2 linked regions of the Youhaiella tibetensis genome follow. The protein of the gene in region 1 interacts with the protein of each later gene in a pairwise test. Links are inferred from orthologs where the notes say so. Each region holds a gene or a part of one and is shown in the gene's direction. Other genes may lie near its edges.

Region 1 (9,444 bases):
CCTGCACGTGGATGGTCCGCGCGAGGGTGAGCTGGACGACGAGTTCGCCAAGAAGCTCGGCCTCGAGAACGTTGCGGCCCTGCGCGAAGCGATCAAGTCGCAGATGGATGCGGCCAACGCCTCCATGGCTCGCCAGCACGTCAAGCGCCAGATCCTGGACGCGCTCGATGAGGGCCACAAGTTCGACGTTCCCGAGCAGCTCGTGGACGCCGAGTTCAACACCATCTGGCAGCGTGTCGTCCATGAGGTCGAACACCACGGCCGTTCCTTCGAAGACGAGGGCACGACCGAGGAAGCCGCCAAGGAACAGTACCGCAAGATCGCCGAGCGCCGCGTGCGCCTGGGCCTGGTCGTTGCCGAGATCGGCAACGAGAACAAGGTCGAGGTCACCGATGACGAGCACCAGCAGGCCCTGATCGCCGAAGTTCGTCGCTTCCCCGGCCAGGAACAGCAGGTTTACGACTACTATCGCAAGAACCCGACCGCGCTGGCTTCGCTGCGCGCTCCGATCTTCGAGAACAAGGTCGTCGATTTCGTCGCCGATCTCGCCGAGCAGACCGAGAAGAAGATGTCGGGCGAAGAGCTCGGCAAGCTGATCCAGGCAGACGACGAGTACGACGTGCCGGAAGAGCATCACCACTAAGATTTCAGTGGTTTGACTTGCAAGGGCCGTCCTTCGGGGCGGCCCTTTTGCTTTTCAAGCTCCCGGCCTTGTGGGACAAGGTGTGGGGGGCAATGCGAGTGGCGGAGCGTGCGATGGGCAACACCAGCGATTCAGTGCTTTTGACTCCATCGGAGATGTCCCAGGCCGACCGACTGACGGCAGAATCGGGGCTGAGCTATGCGCGCCTGATGGAAAACGCGGGCTCGGCGGTGACGCGCACCATTCTCGAACGCTACTACCAGATGCCCGTGCTGGTTCTGTGCGGGCCGGGGAACAATGGCGGCGACGGGTTCGTCGTGGCGCGGCAGCTCAAGGAGAAAGGCTGGCCGGTGCACCTGGTGATGCATGGCGACCGTTCGCGGCTGCGGAGTGAGGCCGCTGCCAATGCCGACGCCTGGACCGGCCGTATCGAGAGTTTTCGCCCTGAACTGGTGCGCGACGCCGACATGGTGATCGACGCGCTGCTGGGAGCGGGACTCGACAGGGACGTCGAGGGCGAGCTCAAGGCCATCATCGAGGCGGTCAATGGCGCCGGCAAGACGGTAATCAGCGTCGATGTGCCGAGCGGCGTCGATGGCGAGAGCGGCGCCGTGCGTGGCGCGGCGATCAATGCGACGCTCACCGTTACGTTCTTCCGCAAGAAGCCCGGGCATCTGCTCCTGCCCGGTCGGGAAAATGCCGGCGAGATTGTCGTCGCCGACATCGGGATCGACGATAGCGTGCTGGCGCCGATTGGGGCACAGGCCTGGGAGAACGGGCCCGAGCACTGGCAGTTGCCGCACCTGGCGCCCGGCGGGCACAAATATACGCGTGGCCATTGCGTGGTGATCTCAGGCGGGCCGTTGCAGACCGGAGCGTCGCGGCTTGCCGCCGAAGCGGCGCTGCGGGCCGGGGCAGGGCTGGTGAGCCTGGCCGGAGCGCGCGACGCGCTTCTGGTCCACGCAAACCACGTCACCTCCATCATGCTCAAGGAAGCACCACAATGGGCCGCGCTCGAGCAGGTGCTGGGCCAGACGAAGGCCAGGTCGGTGGTGATCGGTCCGGCCGCCGGGGTCGGGCAGGTTACGCTCGAGAACGTGGCCACGATCCTCCAGAGCGGCGCAGCGGCGGTTCTCGATGCCGATGCGCTTACCAGCTTCGCTGAAAATCCCGAGCAGTTGTTCCGCCTGATCGCGACCGATCCGGCTCGGCCTGTGGTCATGACCCCGCATACAGGCGAATTCGCCAGGGTGTTCGGTCAGATGACCGGATCGAAGGTCGAGATGGCGCGCGCAGCCGCGGCCCGTTCGGGGGCTGTCGTGATCCTCAAGGGCGCAGATACCGTCATAGCGGCGCCTGACGGGCGAGCCTTCATCAACGCCAACGCGCCAGCGACGCTGGGGACGGCAGGATCAGGCGACGTCTTGGCGGGTATCGTGGCGGGCCTGCTGGCGCAGGGCATGCCCGGGCTGGAGGCGGCGGCCGCCGCCGTGTGGATGCACGGAGACGCGGCCGCGCGGTTCGATGGGCCGGGTCTGATCAGCGAGGACCTGCCGGGACTGATCCCGGCAGTGCTGAATGGATTGCTCCGGGGCTAGTGGCCGACGGACTTGGAGTAGAGGTTCACGACCAATACGCCCGCCACGATGAGAGCGAGGCCCAGGACGGCGGGCAGGTCGAGCTTCTGGCCGAAGATGAACCAGCCGATGGCGGAAATCAGCACGATCCCGACGCCCGACCAGATGGCGTAGGCGATGCCGACGGGCATGGTCTTGAGGGTCACCGAGAGACAGTAGAAGGCGACTGCGTAGCCGACGACGGTAATGAGCGACGGCCCGAGCCTGGTGAAGCTCTCCGAGGCGCGCAGGGCGCTCGTAGCGGTGACTTCAGCGACGATGGCGATGGCGAGGAACAGGTAGCTCTGCATGATGTGGTCTCCCGAGGGAGGCGATCGATATTTGAGAGTTGGGAACTCGTCACGCTCACTTCGGCGTGATCGGGCGAGGAGCAGGCGGTGGGCCAGAGGATACTGATTTTTGGCAATGGCGGCAGCGGCAAGACCTCGCTCGCACGGGCGCTGGGTCAGAAGCTGGGCTTGCCGATCATCCATCTCGATGACCTGCGCTGGGAGCCGGGCCAGTACGGCGTGGCCCGGGACAATCAGGTTGTCGCAAATGAAGTGCGCGAGGCGAGCCTTCGGGACGAGAACTGGATCATGGAGGGGGTTTACGGCTGGCTGGCGGGCGTTGCCATGCCACGGGCGACGCAACTGATCTGGCTCGACCTGCCGGAGGAAGAATGTCTCGCAAACGTGAGGGAGAGGGGTGTTCAGGGCGGAGGAAGCGATGAGGGGTTCGCCGAACTGCTCGTGTGGATCTCGGAGTATCGTCTACGCCGCAACTCTAGTTGCCATGCCGCGCACCTGCAGCTGTTTGAGGACTTTCCCGGCTCCAAAGCGATGCTTGGGAGCCGGGGCGAGATGGCGGCCTTCGTCGCAGATTTCTCGTAGGACCTACCAGGCGACCTGCAATTCCTCCAGGCCGTGGAAGTGGTAGACGTTGTTGTAGCTCGGCTCCTTGGTGAGGCGCAGGCCGGGAAGGCGATCGAAGAGGGTTTTGAGGGAGATCTGCAACTCGATGCGGGCCAGGGGCGCGCCGATGCAGAAGTGGATTCCGGCCCCGAAGCTGACGTTCTGGCCGTCGGTGCGGAAGGGGTCGAAGGTGTTGGCGTTGGCGAAGCGCACAGGGTCGCGGTTGGCGGCGCCGAGCATGAGGCCGATCTGGTCGCCCTTCCTGAGGGAGACACCGTTGTCGAGCTCGATGTCCGAGAGCGCGAAGCGCGTGAACATGTGGAGCGGGGCGTCGAAGCGCAGGCATTCCTCGACCGTGGCGGCGGTCTGCTCGTCGCTGGCGAAGATCGCCTTGCGGTCGATCCCGCTCTCGATGATCGTCTTGACGCTGTTGCCAGTCGTGTGAACCGTGGCCTCGTGGCCGGCATTGAGCAGCAGGATCGCCGTCGAGACGATCTCGTCATCGGTCAGCTTCTGGCCATCCTGCTCGGCCGTGATCATGTGGGTGAGAAGGTCTTCGGTCGGCCGTACGCGACGTTCGGCGATCAGCGTGCGGATATAGGCGATGAAATCGGCAGAGGCCTGGTTTGCATCCCGCTCGGTGTCCTCGGTCACGCCGAACATGTACATGGTCACCATGCGATTGGACCAGGCGACGACTTGCATGGCCATTTCGGTCGGCACGCCGATCATCTCGGAGATGACGATGGCTGGGATCGGTGCCGCATAGGCGTGGATCAGCTCGACCTGCCCGTCCTTTTCGAAGCCATCGATCAGTTCATTGGCGAGGGCGGCGATGCGGGGGCGCAGCTGTTCCACCTGCCGGGAGACGAAGGCGCGATTGACCAGCGTCCGCAGGCGGGTATGGGCTGGCGGCTCAAGGTTGAGGAGCGAGTACTTCTCGGCCAGGTCGAAATCGGCGACGTGCGGTTTGCGTTCGGGCCAGCCCAGTTCCTCGCGGGTTGCCACGTGCAGGATTTCGCGGCCGAAACGCTTGTCGCGCAGGAGCTGGTTCACTTCCTTGAAGCCGGCGAAGCACCAGTGACCATAATTGTCCCAGAAGAAGGTGGGCGAGGTGGCGTGAATGCCGTCATAGAAGGCGTAGGGGTTCTGGTAGAAGACCGGATCGCGGGGATTGGCGGAAGCGCGGCGGGCAGGGGCTATGGCGTCGGTTGAAGAAATCATCGCAGACCGGTGGTTGAAGCAAGCTCGGACACTATATCGCCCTCGGCGCAATGCAACCGAGCCTTGCCCTTGGCGGAAAAGTCGTTAGTGGAAGGCCGGAGCAATTCTGGAGTGCCGCCATGAGCGAACTGACCCTGGCCGAGGCCACGGAGAATATCTACACATCCCTGCGCAATGACAATGCCGAGCTGGACGTTCACGTAGCTGCTCTGAAGGCAGCCATGGCGCGCGAGGGCGTCAAGGAAGCTGTGTTCGAGCCAGGCAAGCTGGCGCAGAACAATCGGCAGGGACGCAAGCTGATGCAGTCCTATTTCCGCAAGAAGGGCGTTACGGTGGTCTTCGCCGAATAGGCGTGCCTCGAACCGCTCCAGGGCAACGCGGAATTAACCGCTGACATGGAACGGCGTGCGCGTTGGGGGCAGCTCTATTGAAGCTCGCCCCAGTCTTGCCTATGTCTCGCTTTACCGCGCATTAAGGCGCCATCCCCTGCAATCAGCCAAATCGCGCTGATTCGTCATCCAGGCACCAGAAGGGCATCCATGAGAGATCCGGTCGACACCTATATGAATACGCTCGTTCCCATGGTGGTCGAGCAGACCAACCGGGGCGAACGCGCCTTCGACATCTATTCGCGGCTCCTCAAGGAACGCATCATCTTCGTGACCGGCGTGGTCGAGGACAACATGGCTTCGCTGATCACGGCGCAGCTTCTGTTCCTCGAGTCGGAAAACCCGAAGAAGGAAATCAACCTCTATATCAACTCGCCCGGCGGCGTGGTGACGGCTGGCCTGTCGATCTATGACACCATGCAGTTCATTCGCCCCCCCGTGGCGACGCTGTGCATGGGGCAGGCGGCCTCGATGGGCTCGCTCCTGCTGCAGGCCGGCGAAGCCGGGATGCGGGCCTCGCTGCCCAATTCCCGTATCATGGTCCACCAGCCTTCGGGCGGGTTCCAGGGTCAGGTGACCGATATCCTGATCCACGCCCGCGAGGTCGAAGGCCTCAAGCGTCGTCTCAATCAAATCTACGAGAAGCACACCGGCCGCACGTATGAAGAGATCGAGAACGCCCTCGAGCGCGATCGTTTCCTGAGCCCCGAAGAAGCCAAGGACTTCGGCCTCATCGACAGCGTGTTCGAGAAGCGCGCAGTGCCGGAAGCGGTCTGAGTTGGCCGTTAACGCCATTTCGCGACATACGTTAACTGTGACAATGGTGTGATTGCGCAGGGCCGGATCGATCTTTAAGGTCGGTCTGGCTTACATTTTGTTTAAGCGCCATGCGCTAGACTAACCCTCTAGCGCGGTTTTTGGGGGCGCTCTGCCCCCGGGAGTGACAGGATGTCCAAAGAGACAACGAACGGCGAATCCTCGAAGAACACGCTGTATTGCTCGTTCTGCGGCAAGTCTCAGCACGAGGTTCGTAAACTGATCGCCGGCCCGACCGTGTTCATCTGTGATGAATGCGTCGAGCTCTGCATGGACATCATCCGGGAAGAGAACAAGACGTCGATGGTCAAGTCGGCGGACGGTGTTCCCACTCCGGCCGAGATCTGCAAGATCCTGGACGATTACGTGATCGGCCAAGCGCGCGCCAAGCGCGTGTTGTCCGTTGCGGTCCACAACCACTACAAGCGCCTGCACCACGCGACCAAGAATCAGGACGTTGAGCTTTCCAAGTCCAACATCCTGCTGATCGGTCCGACCGGTACCGGCAAGACGCTTCTGGCCCAGACGCTGGCGCGCATCCTGGATGTGCCGTTCACGATGGCCGATGCCACCACGCTCACCGAAGCCGGCTATGTCGGCGAGGACGTGGAAAACATCATCCTCAAGCTCTTGCAGGCCGCCGACTACAACGTGGAGAAGGCGCAGCGCGGCATCGTCTATATCGACGAAGTCGACAAGATTTCCCGCAAGTCGGACAATCCCTCGATCACCCGTGACGTTTCGGGCGAGGGCGTGCAGCAGGCACTGCTCAAGATCATGGAAGGTACGGTGGCTTCCGTTCCGCCCCAGGGCGGCCGCAAGCATCCCCAGCAGGAATTCCTGCAAGTGGACACGACCAACATCCTGTTCATCTGCGGCGGCGCGTTTGCCGGCCTCGAGCGCATCATCTCGGCGCGCGGCGAAGGTTCGGGCATCGGCTTCGGCGCGGTGGTGAAGGACCCGCAGGATCGTCGCGTCGGCGACCTTCTCAAGGACGTGGCTCCGGAAGACCTGGTCAAGTTTGGCCTGATCCCGGAATTCATCGGCCGTCTGCCGGTGATCGCGACCCTGGAAGACCTGGACGAACCCGCCCTGATCGAAATCCTGACCGCTCCCAAGAACGCTCTGGTGCGCCAGTACCAGCGCCTGTTCTCGATGGAGGACGTGGAACTGACTTTCCACGAGGACGCGCTCAAGGCGATCGCCAAGCATGCAATCGAGCGCAAGACCGGTGCTCGCGGCCTGCGTTCGATCATGGAAGCGATCCTGCTCGACACGATGTACGACCTCCCGTCTCTCGAAGGCGTCGAGGAAGTCGTGATCAGCGAGGAAGTCGTCAACGGCAAGGACGCTCGTCCGCTCTACATCTATGCGGAGCGCAAGAAGGAAGAGCTTCCCGCCGGCGCCTGAGGCGCGAGACGGGATTGATTTTTGCCGGGGGCAGCCATAGCGCTGCCCCCGGTTTTTTGTTTCGGGGATTCCCAGTTGACTGCAGGTTTGCTTGAAAGGCTCAAGGTTCGGCTGGCCGAACTCGCGACGGGGAAGTCGCGGGCGGGGCTTGCACAGCGCTCTGAAGCCATTTCGGAAAAGTACCGCGAGTTCCGCGCCTCTTCGGGCCATATCGGGGTTTCCGATGATGTCCTGGCTTATGCCATGAGCCGGATGCCCGCGACCTATGCTGCGGTCGAGCGGGTGCTCGACGAGGCCGCGGCCCGTGCAGCCGGCTTTGCGCCACAGACCATGCTCGATGCGGGCGCAGGGCCGGGGACGGCCAGTTGGGCCGCGTTCGAGCGATGGCCGGATCTGGGCTCGACGACCATGATGGATCATGGCGATGCGTTCCTGCGCCTGGCGGCGTCGCTTGCAGAAGGCGCGTTGCCGGCTACGGTTGTGCGCGGAGAGCTGGGCCAGACGGGACTTGGTGACGCCCGGTTCGATCTGGTCGTGGCCAGCTATTCGCTGACCGAACTCGCCGACGGGCGTGTCGTGGCGGCCGCGCTCGACCTCTGGCGCCGTTGCGGGGGCATCCTTGCCATTATCGAGCCCGGCCGGCCCAGGGACTACCAGCGCCTCATGGACGTTCGCCGCGCGCTGCTGGCGGACGGCGCGACCATGGTGGCGCCTTGCCCGCACGCGCACGAGTGTCCGCTGCCCGAGGGGGACTGGTGCCACTTCACCGTGCGCCTCGAGCGCAGCCGCGACCACATGCGGATGAAGGGCGCGACGCTTCCTTATGAGGACGAAAAGTTCAGCTACCTGATAGTGGCCCGGCCCGAAGTCGCGGCGCAGCCCGCGTCGCGGATCATCAAGCCGGTCGAGCGCAACAAGTTTGCTGTGACTCTAGAATTGTGCACCCCGGAAGGGTTGCGTCGCGAGCAGGTGCTCAAGCGCAACCCAGAGGCCTTCCGTGTGGCACGGAAGGCGGAATGGGGCGAGAGCTGGGGCTAGGCCGCCTGCTGCGGCATGGGGCCGACATAGCGCGACTGGGGCCGGATCAGCCGACCCGTAGTGGCCTGTTCGCGAGCATGGGCGATCCAGCCACCCGTACGACCCATGGTGAAGACGCAGGTGAAGGCCGAGCGCGGGAAGCCGAGGGCTTCGAGCAGAAGCGCGGTATAGAACTCCACATTGGTATCCAGCGGGCGGTCGGGCTTCTTGCGCTTGAGGAGCGCCAGGGCTGCCGTTTCAACGCCCTCCGCCAGCGCGACGCGAGATGCATCCACTTCGCCGGAGGCGGTCAGGGGGCGTAGCGCGCTCTTGAGGGCATCGGCGCGTGGATCGCGCACCCGGTAGATGCGGTGACCGAAGCCCATCAGGCGGTCGCCGCGGGTGAGGGCTGCCTCTATCCAGGGCTCGGCGTTCTCGGCGGTGCCGATTGCATCCAGCATGTCGAGGACCGGTCCGGGGGCGCCGCCATGCAGCGGCCCCTTGAGGGCTCCGAGCGCGCCGAGAACTGCCGACGTCAGGCCGGCGCCGGTCGAGGCGATGACGCGGGCGGTGAAGGTGGAGGCGTTGAGGCCATGGTCCGACACCGTCACCAGATAAGCATCGAGTGCCGCCGCCTGGCGCGGCGAAGGCGTCTCGCCGGTCAGCATCTGGAGGATATCGGCCGCGTGACCCAGGCCGGTCTGCGGGGGCAGGGGCCTGGCGCCGGCCTGAAGACGCAGGATGGCCGGGGTAAACACCGCCGGCGCTGCAACGAGCTGCAACGCGGTGCCCAGGTCGTCGCCGTCCGGGATCAACGCGGTCAGCGCCCGGATGGCGTCGACGGGGCTGAGCGAGGAATCGGCTGCCCCCACGTGCCGGAACACTTCTTTTCTTGCCTGGGCGAGCGCGCCGGGCAGATCGGACGGCAGGTCGAAGAAGCCGGACCAGAGCAGGGCGAGGGCATCTTCGTAGCGGGAGCCGACCAGGTCATCGAGCGAAACGCCTCGAATGATCAGGCGACCGGCCTGGCCGTCAACATCTGACAGGACGGTTTCAGCGGCAACGACATCTTCCAATCCACTTTTCATCGGACTTCTCCTTGCTTTTGGAGAGAAAGTAGGTCCGTAATGGTTGACGTCAATCTTGATCGAAAGGATCAATATGTTGTCCGACTGGATGACCTCCAGCGAGGCTTTGGCGGTGCTGGGGACGCAACCGCAGACGCTCTACGCAAATGTGAGCCGCGGGCGCATCCGGTCCAAGAAGGATCCCGCCGATTCCCGGCGCAGCCTCTATTCGGGAGAGGATGTTCGGCGCCTGGCGGGGCGCGGGACCGGTCGGCGCAAGGCGGAAACGGTGGCGAGCGAAGCCATCCGCTGGGGCGATCCCATTCTGCCGTCGGCCATCTCCACGGT
Region 2 (9,266 bases), 450 kb from region 1 along the record:
ACGCAAACCCGCAGGGCTTGGCCACATCGAGGCGGCAGCGATACCCGTTGTTGCCGTCACGGCCTGGAGCATGGTCTTTGACTACGGCGCGATCCAACTCGGCCAGCGCGTCCTCGTACATGGCGCGGCCGGCAATGTGGGAGCCTATGCGGTCCAGATGGCCAAGGCCGCCGGGGCCCAAGTCGTCGCAACCTGCTTTTCTGCCGATGTGGCGCGCGTGGAAGCTCTCGGTGCCGATGACGTCATCGACGTGTCGGTCGAGCCGTTCGCGGGTCGCGTCAAATATGCCGATGTCGTGCTCGACACGGTCGGCGGCGTGACCCAGACGGCCTCCTTCGACATCCTCGTTCCCGGTGGGCGGCTTGTCAGTTCCGTCTCCCCGCCCGACCAGGCTCTGGCAGCCGAGCACAGGGTCAAGGCCGATTTCTTTCTCGTCGATGTGACGGCCGAACGTCTCGCGCATGTCGCCGGCCTTGTGGAAACGCGAAAACTCCACGTCGCGATCGGCGAGATCCTGCCACTGCGCTCGGTTAGGCGTGCCCATGAAATGCTGGCCGGCGCTCCGCATCGGCCAGGCAAGATCGTACTCGAGGTCGGAACTGAAACGACGGATTGAAGCTACGGTACGTCACCGCGATCCATCACCAGTCGTTCAACGATTTTCAGGAAAGGGCGGGTTGGTGGAGGGGACTGGATTCGAACCAGTGTACGCTAAGCGGTCAGATTTACAGTCTGATGGATTTAACCACTCTCCCACCCCTCCACAGCCAGCTATGCGCTGTGAACGCCGTAAGTGATCAGGACGGTGGGCTGTCCGAACCACGGGGCGGTTTATGCTGATCGGGTCCGCGCCTGTCAACACCCATTCTTCCGTTTCTACCAATCCGCTCACAGCCATGGCGCGCTCGCCCTTGCTGGCCGAGGCCAAAGGCGGTAGGCAGCACCATGAGCATCAACAAGTTTCCGCCCAAGCCCCGCCACGACCCCAATGACGGGCCCGTCTATCTTTATGGCCTGCACACCGTGCGGGCGGCGCTGGACAACCCGCGCCGCAGCAAGCGCCAGCTTCTGGCAACGCCCAACGGCTTGATGCGCCTCAAGGAAAGCGGCGAGATCGGCAAGGTCTCCGTCAAGGAGACCACGCCCAAGGAACTCGACCGGCTGCTGGGCGGGGAAGCGGTACACCAGGGCGTCGCGCTCGAGGTCGACCCGGTCAACCGTTTCGGACTGGACGACATCGATCCGCTGACCCTGGTCGTGGTGCTCGACCAGGTGACCGATCCCCACAATGTCGGGGCGATCCTGCGCACAGCCTGTGCCTTCGGCGCCGATGCAGTGATCACGACGGCCCGCTACGCCCCGCGCGAGACTGGTGTCATGGCCAAATCCGCCTCGGGCGCGCTCGATCTCGTGCCGCTGATCGAAGTCCGCAACCTGGGTGACGCGCTCGAAAAGCTCAAGCAGCGCGGGCTCTTAGTGCTCGGCTTTGATTCGGAAGCCGAAGCGCCGCTCAAGCCGCGCACCGACAATCGCCCGATGGCCATCGTGGTGGGATCTGAGGGCAAGGGTCTGCGCGAAAAGACCCGTGGGCTCTGCGACGAGATGGTGCGCCTCGAAATGCCCGGGCCGATCAAGTCGCTCAATGTTTCCAACGCCACCGCCATCGCGCTGTTCGCAGCAACGGCCGCGCGCTAGCCCCCGCTCATTGGGTGCTGGCCGTCACCAGGTCTTCGCCGAACGGCCCCGGATCGCGCGACACCAGTTGCACGACCTTGTAGCCTCTGTCGGCAAGCGCCTGCAGGAACTCGGGCAATAACGCAGCGGTCACCGGGTGGATGTCGTGGAAGAGGATGATGCCGCTGCCACGCTTGTCGAGACGCGCCAGCGTCCGGTCGATGACCTCCTGCGGCGAGGACTTGAGGTAGTCCTGCGAATCCACCTGCACGCCGAGGACGATCAGGTTCTGCTCGCCCAGGCTCGCGCGCACCAGGCCGGTTTCGGCCAGGTAGGGAAAGCGGAAGAATGGTGAAAGCGCCCCGCCCGAGCCCTTGAGGGCCCGCGCCACAGCCGCCTCGCCCTTGTAGACATCGGCCATCGCCTCCTCCTGGGAGGCCTTGGCGAGGTTGAGATGCCCATAGGTGTGGCTGCCGATCGAATGCCCATGATCGGCGACGCTCCGCGCCACGGCGGGATAGCTGTCGGCCATCTTGCCGACCATCAGGAACGTCGCCTTGACGTTGAAGGCGTCCAGCGTGCCCAGGATCGACTCCGTGCTGCCCTTGCGCGGCCCGTCGTCGAAGGTGAGGATCACCTCCCCCGGACGGAGCTGGATTTCGGCCGCCGAGGATACCACCAGCCTGCGCCCGGCGAGCGTCCCGCGCGGCACATGCCGCGGCGTCACTTCGGGCAAGGCCACGTAACTCCGTGCCATCGCCGGGGTGGCGGTAACAGGCGCAGCCAGTTCGGTTTCCTTGGGCGGGCGCGCGCAGCCTGCCATCGCAAGGGCAACGAGCGGAACAAGGACGGCAAAACGCAGGCTCGACACGGGAGAAACACCTAAGGCATGAGACTGCCTGGAGTGTTACCCAGCATGGTTAATAAACGGTGCCACGCGGCCTACCGACTTTGATTCGGCTACGCTTTTTGCGCGGCCTCACAACGGCGCCGTTAACCCTGGGCCTGCCGCGCCGCGCGCTGGGCAACCCTGTCCAGCGCCACGAGAAACGCCGATCGGTCCTTGGCGGAAAAGCCGGGATTGTAGCCCTTGATCTCCCCGGTCTCGCGCAGGTGCTGCTTGAGGTCGCGCATGGCCAGCGCCATGCCCATCGACTGCGGCGTGTATTCTCGCCCGGTCGGCCCGAGCACGTGGGCGCCGGCGGTCACCGCCCGGCTTGCCAGCGGCACATCAGCGGTGATGACGAGATCGTTGGGCTGGCAATGCTCGATGATCCAGTCATCGGCCACGTCGGCCCCCTGCGGCACCACGACGGTGCGCACCATGGGATCGCGCGATGGCCGGATGCCGCCATTGGAGACGAACACCACCACCAGCCCGTAGCGCTCCCCTACCCGCTTGACCTCTTCCTTGACCGGAGAGGCATCGGCATCGACGTAGATGGTTGGCAGTTCCGTCATCTCACGAGCCCAGATTGACCACGAGATTGACCGTCGCGGCGATGATCAGGGTATTGAAGAAGAACGAGAAGATGCCGTGCAACGCGACCAGCCTTTGCATGTGGACCGAAGTGATCGCCACGTCGGCGACCTGTGCCGTCATGCCGATCACGAAGGAAAAGTAAAGGAAGCTGGTGCCGCCCGGCTCCTTTCCGGTGGGGAAATCCAGCCCGCCGACCACCGCGTCCGCATCGTCATTGTCGGATTTGGCCTGGGGTACCGCGTAAAATTCGTAGGCATAGTGATGGGCAGCCATCGCATGAACCATGAACCAGCCGAGAATGACCGCCAGCACCGCACCGGTCAGACGGAACACGTCGTTTGCACCACCTGAATTGATCAGCTGGAACAACGAAAACACCGCCGTCCCGACCACCACCAGCGTGGCGCCGAAGATCAGCATCACCGGAGCGTCGGATTCTGCCGCATGCAGCTTGAGGAATTTGGGGGACATGCCGGGAAAGTTTCGTAGCGCCATCACCAGGTAGACGATGAAGAACGCGATGCTGCCCACCGTGATCGCCTGGGCAGAGACGAAAATGGCCGACAGCGCGAAGGCCGCGAGGCCGACGACCACCGCCAGGTAGAACGACCGGTAGCGCTTGTGGCGCTTATGGGACCTGCTCTCGCTCATGGCCGCTCCTCGTGCCGCCCTCGAACGATAGCGCCTTATCGCACAACAAGAAACCGAAGCGGCGGTTCCCCGGTCGCCCCTCAGGCCTTGAGCGCCCCCGGGCCCGGGATCGCCCCCGCCGGCACCTTGCCCATGATGATCATGCCGAGCACTTCGTCCTTAGTGACGTCCGCCGTATTGGCCGTCCCCACCACCTTGCCGTTCTTCATCACGCAGATGCGGTCCGCCAGGTCGAAGACGTCATGGATGTCGTGGCTGATGAGGAAGATCCCGATGCCCTCGGACTTGAGCTGTTTGATGAGATCGCCGACCTGTGCCGTCTCTTGGGGCCCAAGTGCCGCCGTCGGCTCGTCCATGATCAGGATGCGGGCATTGAAGAGGATGGCGCGTGCAATCGCCACCGATTGCCGCTGCCCGCCCGAAAGCGCCTTCACCGGCTCCTTGAAGCGGCGGAAATTGGGGTTGAGGCGGCCCATGACCTCGCGCGCCTTGGCCTCCATCGCCACGTCATCGAGCGTGCCGACGGCCGTGGTCAATTCGCGCCCGAGGAAGAGGTTAGCTGCCGCATCGACGTTATCGGCCACCGCCAGGGTCTGGTAGATCGTCTCGATGCCGTAGCCTTTGGCGTCGCGCGGATTGTTGATCGTGGCTTCCTTGCCGTCGATCCGGATGATGCCGCTGTCGCGCTTGTAGGCGCCCGAGAGGATCTTGATCAGGGTCGACTTGCCGGCGCCGTTGTGGCCGAGCAGCCCAACCACTTCCCCCGGATAGAGTTCGAGCGAGGCATTCTCCACCGCGTGCAGGCCGCCGAAGGAGATGTTGATGTCCTCCAGTTCGACGAGCGGCGTCTTCTTGTCCAGCATAACCGGTACCCCTAGTTGGACTTGCGGCGGTAGAGCGTGTCCAGCCACACCGCGAGAACGAGGACGATGCCCACCACGATCGATTGCAGCGGGCTGTCGATGCCCAACAGCACCATGCCAGACTGCAGCGACTGCATGACCAGCGCGCCGATCATGGCGCCCACGATGGTGCCCACCCCGCCGGCCAGCGACGTGCCGCCGATGACCGCGGCAGCGATCACGTAGAGTTCGTCGAACGTCCCCAGCGCGTTGGTCGCGGCGTTGAGGCGCGCCGAGGAAATGGCGGCGCCTATGGCGCAGAGCGCCCCCATGAGGATGAAAATCTTGACCGTGACCCAGCGGGTATTGATGCCTGCCAGCTCCGCCGCCTCGGGATTGCCGCCCATGGCGAAGACGTAGCGCCCGAAGCGGGTGCGCGTGGCGATGAACGTCATCACGATGCCCACACCCAGTGCGATCAGCACCGGAATGGCGATGCCGTGGGAAATGAAGAGCCCGCCCTCGGGCACGGTCAGGTTATTGGCGGCAGCGTAGTTCGCCGCAATGCGCGAGGGCCAGGGATAGGCATTGGCGACCGCAACGGCGGCCAGCGCCACGCCGCACCCGAGCACGCCCAGCACGACCTCGGCCCAGATCGGACGTTGCGGGAAATTGAAGCGATGGCGCTGCCTTCGCCCCACATAGAGGCTGATGACGATGCCCACGCAGATGATGATGCCCACGATCCAGCTCGCCCAGAAGCCGATGGAACCGGCAGGCCCGCCGCCCATGAGCTGGAAGGTCTGGTCGAGCGGCGCGACGGTTCGGCCCGAGGTGACCCACCAGGCCGCACCGCGCCAGATGAGATAGCCGCCCAGCGTCACGATGAACGCCGGCACGCGCAGGTAAGCGATGATGATGCCTTGCAGCGCCCCGATGCCCATGCCGACCACGAGGCCGAACGAAAGCGTCAGGATCCAGATGGCGGGATGGCCGAGCCCCAGGTAGCGCGGCAGGATATCCACCTGCATCACGCCCATGAGCATGCCCACCACGCCCAGGATCGAGCCGACCGAAAGGTCGATATTGCGCGTCACGATGACCAGCACCATGCCCGTCGCCATGATGGAAACGGAGGCGGTCTGCACCGACAGGTTCCACAGGTTGCGCGGCGTCAGGAACACGCCCCCCGACAGGAAATGGAACCCCAGCCAGATCAGCAGCAGCGCGCCGATCATGCCCAGAAGTCTCGTATCGAGTTCGGTTGCGGTCAGAAATTTCTGGATTGGCCCCATGCCCGCGCTCGAAACGCGCTGGCTTGCCGGTGCGGCATGCTGATCGACCATCTCACTCCCCTGCGTGCTGACCTGTTGAGAGGCGCGGTGCCGCAACCATGGCCGCGGCACCGCCCTCCCGGTCAGCTTATTATCCGGCAGATCAGTTGCAGGCAGCAACCTTGCCCGCAGGCACGCCCTGGCACACCACATCCTTGGTCACCCAACCGGCGTCGATGACGACGTTGAGGTTGTCCTTGGTGATGGCGACGGGAGCGAGGAACACCGCGTTCATCTCGACGCCCTTCGGGCCGCCCGAGAACTTGGTGGCGCCTTCGACCTTGTCGAGGGCCGTGCCCTTGGCGAGTTCGAGAGCGATCTCGGCGGCCTTCTTGCCCAGCTCGCGCGCGTCCTTCCAGACCGAGACGGTCTGCGTGCCGAGCGCGATGCGGTTGAGCGCGGCGTGGTCGCCGTCCTGGCCGGAAACCGGCACGGACCCGGCCAGACCCTGGGCCGCCAGCGCGGCAATGGCGCCGCCGGCGGTGCCGTCATTGGAGGCGACGACCGCGTCGACCTTGTTGTCGTTGGCCGTCAGGAACTGCTCCATGTTCTTCTGGGCATTTTCCGGCAGCCAGCCATCGGTATAGGCCTCGCCGACATTCTTGATGTCGCCCTTGTCGATGGCGTCCTTGAGCACTTCCATCTGGCCGGCGAACAGGAAGTCGGCATTCGGATCGGCGCTCGAGCCCTTGATGAAGACGTAGTTGCCCTTGGGCGCCACGTCATAGACGGCCTTGGCCTGCAGGCGCCCCACTTCCTTGTTGTCGAAGGTGAGGTAGAAGGCTTGCGGGTTCTCGATCAGTCGGTCGTACCCGACCACCGGCACGCCCTCGGAAACCGCGGCCTGGATGGCCGGCCCGATGGCGTCCGAATCCTGGGCCAGCACGATGAGCGCATTGGCGCCCTGCGAGATCAGGCTCTCGATATCGGTAAGCTGCTTGGTCGGCGACGACTGGGCGTCGGCCGAGATGTACTTGGCCCCGGCTGCCTCGAGCGCCGACTTGATGGCCGCTTCGTCGGTCTTCCAGCGCTCTTCCTGGAAATTGGACCACGACACGCCCACGACCATCTCCTGCGCGAACGCGATGCTGGCCGTGCTGATCAAAACGGTCGTCGACAGCGCGACCGCCAGAAACTTCTTCATGATGTCCTCCCATCGGCGGCTCAGGCCGCCACCCAAACGCACCAGCGCCACCCTCCTCAGGCGCGGCATCTGGCCGAAAGAGCATTTCTTTCAATGCTCGAAAAAATGATTGCCATGCCACGGACTTGGGAGTCAACATCAATTTCGATACCCGAAATAAATCATTGGTGCGGTATCGACGGGCGGGAAACCGCTGGGAGGAACGGCGTTTGGCGCGCCATGTGAGCGACAGCGATACGGTGCGGCGGCAAAACCGCGGCCTCGTGCTGGAAGCCCTGCGGCTTTCCGGTCCGCTCTCGCGCACCCAGCTTGCGGCCGAAACCGGCTTGAGCCACGCCACGATCACCGCCATCACCCAGGACATGGTGGCGCAGAACCTGCTGCGCGACCTGCCTGCCGAGCGCCCTGAAGGCAAGAGTCGTGGCCGCCCCGCGGTCGATATCGGTTTCAACCGCGCCGCCGCCTACGTGGCCCTGGTCGAGGTCGACGTGAACCGAACCCGCCTATCCCTTGTCGACTATGGCGGCACGCTGGTGGACCGGGTGGAATTCGCCAACGACGCGGCAACCTTCCGGGACACCCCTGCCCCCGATCACCTGGCCGCGCGTATCGAGCAATTGCGCGCCCGCAATCCGCAGGAGGCACCGCGCCTGCGCCGCATTGCCATTTCGCTCCAGGGCATTCTCGATCGCGATGGCGCCAGCCTCAAATGGTCGCCGGTCGCCCACCTGGCTGGCCACGACATCGCCGGGGCGCTTTCGGCGCGCTTTGCGATGCCTGTCTCGCTCTATAAGCGCGGGCGCCTTCTGGCCGAGGGCACGCGCTGGCTCGATCCGGACCTGCGCGACGCGGGCGTTGCCACCGTCTTCGTCGGCTCGACCGTCGCCATGGGCATCACCTTCAGTGGCGAAGTGACGGGCCGCGACCATGAGGGCGCCACCGAATTCGGCCACATGAACCACATCCCCGACGGAGCCCTTTGCCGATGCGGCATGCGCGGATGCGTCGAGGCCTACGCCGCCGACTACGGCATCCTGCGCGCCGCCTACTCGGTGCCCGACCATCACGCGCCCGCCGCCACGGTTCCCCCGGCACAGTACGAGGGCCTGATCGACCGCGCGCACCAGGGCGACAGGGCCGTGACGCATGCCTTCAACCTCGCCGGCCGCGCCATTGGCTTCGGCCTGAACCGCCTGATGGCGGTGTTCGACCCGGCCCATATCGTGATCGTGGGCCCGGGCGCACGCGCCTTTCCGTTCATGCGAGCCGAAATAGAGGCTGCCCTCTCCGCCTCCCTCGTCTGCCGCGTCAACGGCATGCCGCAGATGCAGACGCATCTGGACGAAAGTGAGCCGATCTTTCGTGGGCTGACCATGAAGGCCCTCCACGAGGTGGATCAGGGGGAGTTCGCCCTGCTCGCCGCCTCCGAGTCCCTGTAGGCCCGATACCAGGCCACGAATTCTCCGACCGTTTGCTCCAGCGGCGTTTGCGGCACGAAGCCCGTCAGCGCCTCGAGCAGGCGATTATCGGCATAGGTCTCCACCGCATCGCCTGGTTGCATGGGCAACATGGTCTTGAGCGCCGACCGGCCCACGGCACGCTCGATCGTCTCGATCAGCGCCATCAACTCCACCGACCGGCCGCCCGCGATATTGACCACGCGCCAGGGCGCCACCGGCGAGATGGAGTCGAACGGCCCCACGATCTCCCCCGCTTTCGGCGCCACCCCGGCGAGCCGCACGATCGCCTCCACCAGGTCGCCGACATCGGTCGCGTCCCGCCGCATGCGGCCTTCGCCATAAACCTCGATCGGCCGCCCCGCCTCGATGGCATCCACGAACTTGTAGAGCGCCATGTCCGGCCGTCCCCATGGGCCGTAGACGGTGAAGAACCGGAAGCAGGTGGTCGGCATGCCGTTCAGATGCGCCGCCGAATGGGCCATCGCCTCGGTCGCCCGCTTGCTCGCCGCGTAGAGCGACACGGGAAAATCAGTGCGATCCGTCTCGGCGAACGGCAGTTTCGCGTTGCCGCCATAGACGGAACTGGACGAAGCCACCAGCACATGGCGCGGCCGCGCCGGCCGCACGGCATCGAGCAGGTTGAACGTCCCGACAAGATTGGAACTGAGATAGCTCTGC

Evidence for each region.
Region 2: the proteins of FNA67_RS11285 (region 1) and rlmB interact in binary tests that used the Escherichia coli proteins (3 or more experiments, as listed by UniProt). The link is inferred for Youhaiella tibetensis from one-to-one orthologs.

The regions. Positions count from the first base shown.
Region 1 is NZ_CP041690.1:2,316,163-2,325,606, reverse strand. Bases 1-2,998 are described here. They hold FNA67_RS11285 (NAD(P)H-hydrate epimerase), read left to right. Parts: upstream 1-756; coding sequence 757-2,241; downstream 2,242-2,998. Other genes in these bases: FNA67_RS11275 (P-loop NTPase family protein), read left to right, coding at 2,658-2,998; FNA67_RS11280 (SMR family transporter), read right to left, coding at 2,238-2,570; tig (trigger factor), read left to right, coding at 1-643. In the rest of the region: more of FNA67_RS11275, read left to right, coding at 2,999-3,152; FNA67_RS11270 (cytochrome P450), read right to left, coding at 3,156-4,397; FNA67_RS11265 (hypothetical protein), read left to right, coding at 4,517-4,747; FNA67_RS11260 (ATP-dependent Clp protease proteolytic subunit), read left to right, coding at 4,937-5,563; ATP-dependent Clp protease ATP-binding subunit ClpX, read left to right, coding at 5,735-7,012; FNA67_RS11250 (small ribosomal subunit Rsm22 family protein), read left to right, coding at 7,088-8,050; FNA67_RS11245 (citrate synthase/methylcitrate synthase), read right to left, coding at 8,047-9,117; FNA67_RS11240 (citrate synthase), read left to right, coding at 9,206-9,444. UniProt on the Escherichia coli protein: Bifunctional enzyme that catalyzes the epimerization of the S- and R-forms of NAD(P)HX and the dehydration of the S-form of NAD(P)HX at the expense of ADP, which is converted to AMP.
Region 2 is NZ_CP041690.1:2,774,042-2,783,307, forward strand. The notes cover bases 1-2,820. They hold rlmB (23S rRNA (guanosine(2251)-2'-O)-methyltransferase RlmB), read left to right. Parts: upstream 1-945; coding sequence 946-1,695; downstream 1,696-2,820. Other genes in these bases: FNA67_RS13480 (NADP-dependent oxidoreductase), read left to right, coding at 1-616; FNA67_RS13495 (polysaccharide deacetylase family protein), read right to left, coding at 1,703-2,545; FNA67_RS13500 (YaiI/YqxD family protein), read right to left, coding at 2,668-2,820. In the rest of the region: more of FNA67_RS13500, read right to left, coding at 2,821-3,135; FNA67_RS13505 (DUF1345 domain-containing protein), read right to left, coding at 3,137-3,808; FNA67_RS13510 (ATP-binding cassette domain-containing protein), read right to left, coding at 3,889-4,671; FNA67_RS13515 (sugar ABC transporter permease), read right to left, coding at 4,683-5,945; xylF (D-xylose ABC transporter substrate-binding protein), read right to left, coding at 6,088-7,128; FNA67_RS13525 (ROK family transcriptional regulator), read left to right, coding at 7,350-8,567; FNA67_RS13530 (NAD-dependent epimerase/dehydratase family protein), read right to left, coding at 8,525-9,266. UniProt on the Escherichia coli protein: Specifically methylates the ribose of guanosine 2251 in 23S rRNA.